2 regions of the Paenibacillus sp. FSL R10-2796 genome follow, and region 2 is predicted to be linked to the other one. Evidence: riboswitches for the same ligand, from Rfam matches in the RefSeq annotation. Region 2 holds a riboswitch; the other holds the start of a gene.
What was found. Region 2 has a riboswitch for cobalamin ahead of NST58_RS02845 (anaerobic ribonucleoside triphosphate reductase). Riboswitches for the same ligand answer to the same signal wherever they lie in the genome.
Positions count from the first base shown of each region.

Region 1: linked by a shared signal. The riboswitch ahead of metE (5-methyltetrahydropteroyltriglutamate--homocysteine S-methyltransferase) and the one ahead of NST58_RS02845 (anaerobic ribonucleoside triphosphate reductase) in region 2 are both predicted to bind cobalamin.

Region 1 is NZ_CP150178.1:5,165,964-5,170,179, reverse strand. It holds gene NST58_RS23380 (DedA family protein) at 1-520, shown strand, start outside; gene NST58_RS23375 (undecaprenyl-diphosphate phosphatase) at 571-1,431, shown strand; cobalamin riboswitch at 1,531-1,737, shown strand; gene metE (5-methyltetrahydropteroyltriglutamate--homocysteine S-methyltransferase) at 1,892-4,195, shown strand.
Region 2 is NZ_CP150178.1:605,395-609,610, forward strand. It holds gene nrdG (anaerobic ribonucleoside-triphosphate reductase activating protein) at 1-482, opposite strand, end outside; gene NST58_RS02845 (anaerobic ribonucleoside triphosphate reductase) at 479-2,464, opposite strand; cobalamin riboswitch at 2,706-2,941, opposite strand; gene NST58_RS02850 (MTH1187 family thiamine-binding protein) at 3,320-3,628, shown strand; tRNA gene NST58_RS02855 (tRNA-Thr) at 3,722-3,793, shown strand; gene NST58_RS02860 (hypothetical protein) at 4,028-4,195, shown strand.

The DNA of each region.
Region 1 (4,216 bases), 2.7 Mb from region 2:
CCTGCCCTTTGGGGGATTTATGACGACTACGACGAGCTTAACGATTCCTGGTGTAATCATTGCTGCCACGGCTGGATCACTACTGGGTGCAGTAATTCTCTATTATATTGGCCGATTATTGGATGTGAGCCGGTTAGAGAAACTGGTTGAACGCTGGGGTAGCCTAATTAGGGTCAGTAAAAAAGATATCCACAAGGCTGACGCCTGGTTTGATAAATATGGCTATTGGACTGTATTGTTTTGTCGGATGGTTCCGCTGGTCCGCAGTCTGATTTCGATTCCGGCGGGAATGTCGGGCATGAAATTTGGAGTATTTATGATCTTCACAACGATTGGCACATTGGGATGGAATTTGCTGCTTGTGCTTATTGGCGCGGCATTGGGCGAATCCTGGGAAGACATTGCCATGTACATGGATGTGTACTCCAATGTAGTCTATGTACTAATTGCTGGCGGATTAGTTATTCTTGGGTTTCTGTACTTCCGCAAACGCAGCCGGAGAATGAACACTGAGGGCTAAGCGGGTAATGGACTGATAATAGAAATGACTATTAAAAAGGAGGGAAACACATGGAGCTATTAACGATTATTAAAGCCATTATTTTGGGGCTTGTTGAAGGTTTAACCGAATTTGCTCCAGTATCCTCCACGGGTCATATGATTATTGTTGATGATATGTGGCTGAAATCACAGGAGTTATTTGGACAATATACGGCAAATACCTTCAAAGTAGTTATTCAACTGGGTTCAATATTAGCGGTTGTTGTGATTTTTAGAAATCGGTTCATTGATCTGTTGGGTTTAAAGCGTTTCAGCCGTAAGCAGTTGGATCCTGTAACAGAGGAGCTACCGCAGTTGGAGCAGGGCGGGCACCTCAAGCTGACTCAGGTTCTGGTAGGGTTAGTGCCTGCAGGTGTGTTAGGTGTTCTGTTTAATGATTATATTGATGAGCATTTATTCTCTACCTCAACAGTGTTAATTGGTCTAGTGATTGGGGCTATATTAATGATTATTGCCGATCTGTTTGGGCCGAAGAAGATCAGAACTGAGAGTGTAGATCAGATTACATACAAACAGGCACTTGGTGTAGGTCTTGTACAGTGTTTTTCGTTATGGCCTGGATTTTCACGCTCGGGCTCGACGATTTCTGGTGGCGTACTCCTCGGGATGAGCCATCGTGCCGCTGCTGATTTTACGTTTATTATGGCAGTACCCATCATGGCAGGTGCCAGTCTGTTGTCACTGATGAAAAACTGGCAATATTTCACCATGGACGCGTTGCCGTTTTTTATTGCAGGCTTTATTAGTGCCTTCCTATTTGCGCTGTTATCGATGCGTTTCTTCTTAAAACTGATCAATCGTATCAAGCTCTTACCGTTTGCTATATACCGTATAATTCTTGCTGCTGTAGTATATTTCGTATTTTTCTAAGTCCGTTATAAGGAATCGATATAACAGAAGCCCCAGTAATCTATTGCAGATTGCTGGGGCTTTCACGTATGATGACATCAGATTAAGACACTCAAATGATGAATGATATCGGAGACAGGTGCTGACCGGAAAATAGTAATTCGGTAGGCTTAATAGGGAAATTCGGTTCGAAGCCGATGCGGTCCCGCCACTGTAACGGAAGAATCTCGAGCAACAGAGGTCACTGGCAATTTACTACTGCTGGGAAGACTGCTCAAGATGTTGACGCCGCTAGCCAGGAGACCTGCCTGTTTCAACAGCACTGCTTCACCTACGGAAGATAGGGAGGTGTTAGACGTTAACCATGAGTATATCATGGGCGTCTTTCCCTTTGACTTTTTTAGGGAAGGGCGCTCTTTTTTATAGGAAAGCAAGTAGCTTTGGAGTTTGAAATAAGAGATGGAAGAGGGAGTGTATCGAGATGACGAATAAAGTAAAAGTAAGTAATCTTGGATATCCGAGAATCGGAAAGAACCGCGAGTGGAAAAAGACACTGGAAGCCTACTGGCAGGGGAAAATAAATGAAGAGCAATTCCGCTCCGAAATGGCAGCAATTCAGCTGCAGCATTTGAAGACCCAGCAAGAGGCAGGAATTGAGCTTATTCCGGTGAATGATTTTACTTTTTATGACCATGTGTTGGATACGGCTGTTATGTTTGGAATTGTACCTCCACGGTACACGTATGATGGCGGCGACATCGGGCTTGATCTTTATTTTGCAATGGCCCGTGGTAATGCTGAAGCTACTGCCTGTGAGATGACCAAATGGTTCAATACGAACTATCACTATATCGTTCCAGAGATCGGCACACAAACACCACGCCTGACTGAAAATAAACCTCTAGCGGCTTATCGTTTTGCTAAATCGCAGGCAGGGATTGAAGGTAAACCGGTACTTTTAGGTCTGTATACCTTCCTTAAGCTGTCCAAAGGTTACGCAGCGGCAGATATCGCCAAGATTGCTGCACGTTTTGTTCCAGTCTATGTTCAACTGCTACAGGAACTGAAGCAAGAAGGGGTAAGCTGGGTACAAATCGATGAGCCAGCGATTGTTACAGGCATAAGTAAAGAAGAATTAACACTGCTTAACTCGATATACACAGAAATTGCCGGCTCCGTGCCGGGCTTGAATATTATTTTACAGACGTATTTCGAAGCTGCTGAACCGTTGGAGGCACTTCTAGAGTTGCCTGTTCAAGGCTTGGGTCTTGACTTTGTGCACGATGGTGGAGCGAATCTGGCTTCTATCGAACGTCTTGGTTGGCCGAAGGACAAATGGCTGGGTGCCGGAATTATTGATGGACGGAACATCTGGCGTTCCGATTTAGACGCTAAGCTGCAACTGGTAGAAAAGCTCAGCGTTCATGTGCCGCTTGATCGTCTTATTCTGCAGCCTTCTTGCAGTCTGCTGCATGTCCCAGTCACCGTTCAAGGTGAGGTGAAGCTGAAGGCGACTGTTAAGAATGCGTTAGCGTTTGCCGATGAGAAGCTTGCAGAGCTTAGTCTGCTCGGAGCAGCCCTCGCAGATAAAGGAGAAGCTTCTAAAGCAGCGCTGGCCGCTAGTCGTGAAGCTATTGCAGCATTCCGTGCACTACCTGAGCGTGGCCGTAAGGATGTGGCGGAGCAAGTGCTTGCACTTGCAGCTTTGCCTGACCAACGCAGTTTGCCTTTTGCTGAACGCTTAAAGGTGCAGCAAGAGAAATGGCAGCTTCCACTTCTGCCAACCACTACAATTGGTAGCTTCCCGCAGACAGTAGAAGTGCGTCAGGCGAGATTGAAATGGCGTAAAGGGGTCTGGAATCAGGAGCGTTATGATGGATTTGTTCGTGAGCAGATCGCGGATGCAATTACCTTCCAAGAAAAGCTAGGTTTGGATGTTCTGGTCCACGGTGAGTTCGAGCGTACAGATATGGTGGAGTTTTTCGGAGAAAAGCTGGACGGATACTTGTTTACTAGTAATGGCTGGGTTCAATCCTACGGTTCCCGTTGCGTTAAGCCACCGGTGATCTACGCGGATGTTGCATTTATACAGCCTATGACTGTTAAAGAAAGTGTCTATGCACAATCGTTGACGAAGCTTCCGGTTAAAGGAATGTTGACGGGTCCTGTAACTATCCTCAATTGGTCATTTGTACGTGATGATCTCAGCCGGGAAGAGGTAGCCAATCAAATTGCTCTTGCCCTTCGCCATGAAGTAAAAGCGTTGGAAGATGCAGGCATCGAAATGATTCAAGTGGATGAGCCGGCTATACGTGAAGGACTTCCGCTTAAGGCAGAAGACCGTGAGCATTACCTGAACTGGGCAGTGAAGTCGTTCCGCGTTGCTACGAACCATGTGAAGGCTACGACACAAATTCATACGCATATGTGCTATAGCGAATTCAATGACATGATCGATTCCATATCGGCTATGGATGCTGATGTAATCTCCATTGAGACTTCACGTAGCCATGGGGAGCTGATTATCAGCTTTGAGGAGCAGGCCTATGATAAAGGAATCGGTCTTGGAGTGTATGACATCCATAGTCCGCGGGTTCCGGCTGTAGAAGAAATGACGGCGAATATCGATCGTGCGCTGCGGGTGCTGGACCCTGAACAATTCTGGATTAATCCGGATTGCGGTCTGAAAACACGTGGCTGGCAGGAGACAGAGGATGCACTACGTAACATGGTAAGAGCTGCTGCTATTGCGAGGGAAAAGTCAGGGGTTATTGCATCAAAATAGACATAAATAAATTAGAGCCAG
Region 2 (4,216 bases):
GAGCCGTTCATGCTGGCCGGAATGTCGATAATGCGTTGGTTGGAGCTTCCCCGGTAGAGAAGCGTAGTATCTTTCAGTTCTTCTACAAATCTTCCATCTATTAACACCTGACACTGTTTAAGTAGATTCCACTCCGGCGTACCGGGAAGGGCTGTAAGTTCTTCGTACGTATAACCACTGTAAATCCAGATTGAGAAACCTGGCAGTACAGCGCGAAGCTCATGAATGAACCCCAGCAACTCTTCTGCTGAGAAAAAAGGATCGCCGCCTGCCAGTGTCAGACCATCCAGCAAAGGGTTAGCGGCGATTTCTGCAATGATTTCATGTTGTCGTTCTAAGGTGAAGACTTCTCCATATTTAAAGTTCCATGTCTCGGGATTAAAACATCCCGGGCAACGATGGCGGCAGCCGCTGAGAAAGAGGACGGCCCGCATGCCCTCTCCCTCGTTAATCGACTCCGGATAGTAACCGCAAATATTCATAGATGCTTAACGCGATCCCGTACTTCAGCTTGTTTGGCGGCATTAAAGCGGGTCTGATAGTCGCCGGTTAAATAACCTGTAACTCTGCGCAAACGGCGGATGTGCACGTCATTCTCATGTGCGTTGCAGGAAGGGCAGTTTGTCCCAATTACGCCTTCGTATCCACAGCTGGAGCAGCGGTCAATCGGATGGTTAATGCTGAAATAACTGACCTGTTGTTCGAGCGCATATTTAATGATTTTGATAAAAGCCGATGGGTTGTTGCGGGCATTGCCGTTTAATTCGACATAAGAAATAGCTCCGGCATTGCAGTATTCATGGAAAGGAGCTTCCAAGCTGATCTTCTGAGCAGCACCCAGATCGAAGTATACAGGGATGTGAAAAGAGTTCGTATAATATTCACGGTCGGTTACGCCCGGAATGGAACCCAGTACCTTGCGGTCAACTTTGGTGAATTTACCGGACAAACCTTCTGCTGGAGTTGCGAACAGGGTGATGTTAAGATCCAGTTCCTCACTTTTCCGATCGCAATAGTCCCGCATATGACGCACGATAGCCAGCGCCTTGGAATGAACTTCCATATCCTCGCCATGGTGTTTACCGTACATAGCTTTCATACATTCCGCCATACCGATGAAGCCAAGAGACAGACTGCCATGCTTCAGCAGATCGCCTACAGTGTCATCAGGTGCAAGGTGTTCGCCGCCTTCCCAGACGCCTTCTCGCATCATGAAATCGGAAGCTTTAGCTTTTTGTGCGGTTTGGATGTGGAAGCGATGGAGAAGTCCTTCCAGCGCAATATCCATATAATGATTTAGAGCTTCATAGAAGCCAGCTTCGTCTGCGACGGTACGTCTGCCTGTTACTGTGCCGTGTGCCAGACCTAGCCGAACCAGATTCAGTGTATTAAAGGAAAGGTTGCCCTTCCCAGAGCAATGATTACGCCCAAAACGGTCACCGAGCACTCGGGTTCGGCAGCCCATTGTAGCGAACTCCGTATCAGGATCACTTGGATCATAATACTGCAAGTTGAGCGGAGCGTCCAGATTAGCGAAGTTTGGATATAGTCTGCGCGCAGAACATTCAGCTGCTTTTAGGAACAGTTCATAGTTAGGATCGCCTTGCTGTTGATTGATTCCTTGCTTGCATTTGAAGATTTGAATCGGGAACACTGGTGTTTCTCCGCTGCCAAGTCCGTTCATAGTTGCGGTTAGCAGAGAACTGATTACAAGCTGACCTTCTGGTGAAGTACAAGTACCGTAGTTGATGCTGGTAAACGGTATTTGTCCACCGGATCGGCTGGACATGGTATTCAGATTATGTACCATACTTTCAGCCGCTTGCAGAGTTTCGATTTCGGTTTCCTTTAGTGCAAAACGGAACGCCCTTGGATATGACTCCGCCAGATCGGTCCGGCTCATCGTAATCTCGCCCAAAGATTCGTCAGCTTGTCCTTCTTCAAAATAATCCAGACCCTTGCGGAACAGCTTGGCGAAGGATTTGGTTACATAAGGTGCCAGATCGTAATCGAGTTTATTGGCGGATACACCACCATATTGAGCATTTTGCTGGGATTGGAAAATAATCGCTACCAGAGACATAGCTGTCATTATTGAGTTCGGAGGACGAACGCTGCCGTTGCCGGTATTGAAACCTTCACGGAGAAGTTTATCAAACGGGATAAAAATACAGTTCGTCGTTCCAATCGCGTATTGATCCAGATCATGCACATAGACGACATTGTCATCAATAGCCTGCACTAGCTGTGGCGGCATCGTAAAATTGCGGGCGTACCATTTTGAATATTCACTGCCGAACTTGCTCATTTTACCGGAGAAACTCTCTCCATTCAAATTGGCATTCTCGCGCAATAGGTCCATATCCCGACTGTCGATAATATCCCGGCCTAAATCAATGAGCTCTTCTAAAAGAACTTCCCGTGCATTTTCTACTCCATTAAATTGTCTCTCCAACAACGTCATTGTACAGCTCTCCTCTCAGTATAAAAGAAAAACATCTATCATCAAATCCATATATCCATAAGAAGTTGGACTGCTATAAGCAGTCGTATATTTGTTCAGATTACATAAAAAAAGCATCCCCTACCCGAGGATGGCAGAAAATGCCCGATGCGTTATGTAAATATCCACACGGATATTTGCAGAGGTCTCTACGTAGATGACCGCATGCGGACACCATCCCTGTTCCTCGCAGGCATCAATAGTTGGTGTCGTCGAAACAGGTAGGTCTCCTGGCTTCCGTGGGATCTCTCGGCGCCTTCCCAAGGGTGTTCCTAACCCTCAGTGGCATTTGCCGGGAGATGTGGATTCTCAAGCTTCCCAGAAGCTTAAGAAGGCCATCCGGTTACAGTGGCGGGACCGCAGCGGATTCTCACCGCGCTTCCCTATTAAGCTCTAAATCCGGTTAAGGATCAAAGCGCCTGTCTCCACTATATTTTGTTGTCGTTAGATAAAAATAACCCAAGATGTTGTGTTTGTAAACAGTTTTTTAGAAAACCCGCGCGGGGAGCGGGTTCTTTAAAAGTACTCCACAAATGATCCACAGGCTGTCCATAAGTAATCCACAATTGATCCACAGGGAGATGCGAAATGATTCATAAATTGTCCGAAAAGATGCCACAAAGAGTCCATAAATATAGTGCAGATGACCCTAGAATTTGCTCATGAGAAAATACCCTTAGCCCAAAGTCATATTTTGGAGTAATCAGAAGAAATAGAAGAGATAAGGGAGGATAATCTTGCTTAGTTTGTGACAGAGCGGTGGAATTGTTACAATGGAAGGAGACAGCTACTATAAAATTTCGAGGAGGTATTCTCATGCCTATTGCTGAAGTTACAGTTATTCCAATTGGAACAGGCAGTACCAGTCTTAGCAGCTATGTTGCGGATATGCAGCGGGTGCTGAAGACAGTAGAAGGGATTACTTATGAACTTACGTCCATGGGGACGATCATCGAAGGGCCTCTGCAACGCATTTTTGCCGCGGTAGAAGCTTTGCATGAGTCTCCTTTTTCCGCAGGTGCAGAACGTGTCTCTACCTCACTTAAAATAGACGACCGCCGCGATAAACCCTCTACTAGCCGTGGAAAGTTAGAGTCTGTGGAGCGTAAGCTACAGGTGGATTAGCATTTTAGAAGGGCGGAAAACAGGGAGAAATAGGCTTGCGTTTCTGGCTGGAAGTTGTATAATATTTTTTGTTTGACAGAAAAACAGCGTTAAGCTGGTGTAGCTCAGGGGTAGAGCAACGCACTCGTAATGCGTAGGCCGGGGGTTCAATTCCCTTCACCAGCATATCTAAGAATGGCGCAATGGCGCGGTTTTCCGGGATTCCGGGACCGTGCCATTTTTCGTTAAATCCCCCTGACTTCTTCCATTCTTCTACCCTTTATCCGAGTGAAGTGGGTGTCTCGTCAATTTTCTCCACTTCTTTTCGGGTTCCTAGAATAGAATCTCAGATACATCGGGGCACTGCTTCCTGCAAGTTGGGGAGAACATGTGAATAAGTACCCAGGGTGATATTTATTGATGAATGGCCTAATCTTTCCTGAAGTCGAATATGATGGACAGCCAATGCCGTTCCCTGTTCTTCTGGAGAAACGTATCAAGGAAGATAAGACATGGCGCGAAATCGCTAATGAAAACGGTATGACTAGTGGTCACTGTCGAGCAGACGGAAGGTGTGGCGCAAGCTGACAGCAATCAGAATGAAGAATG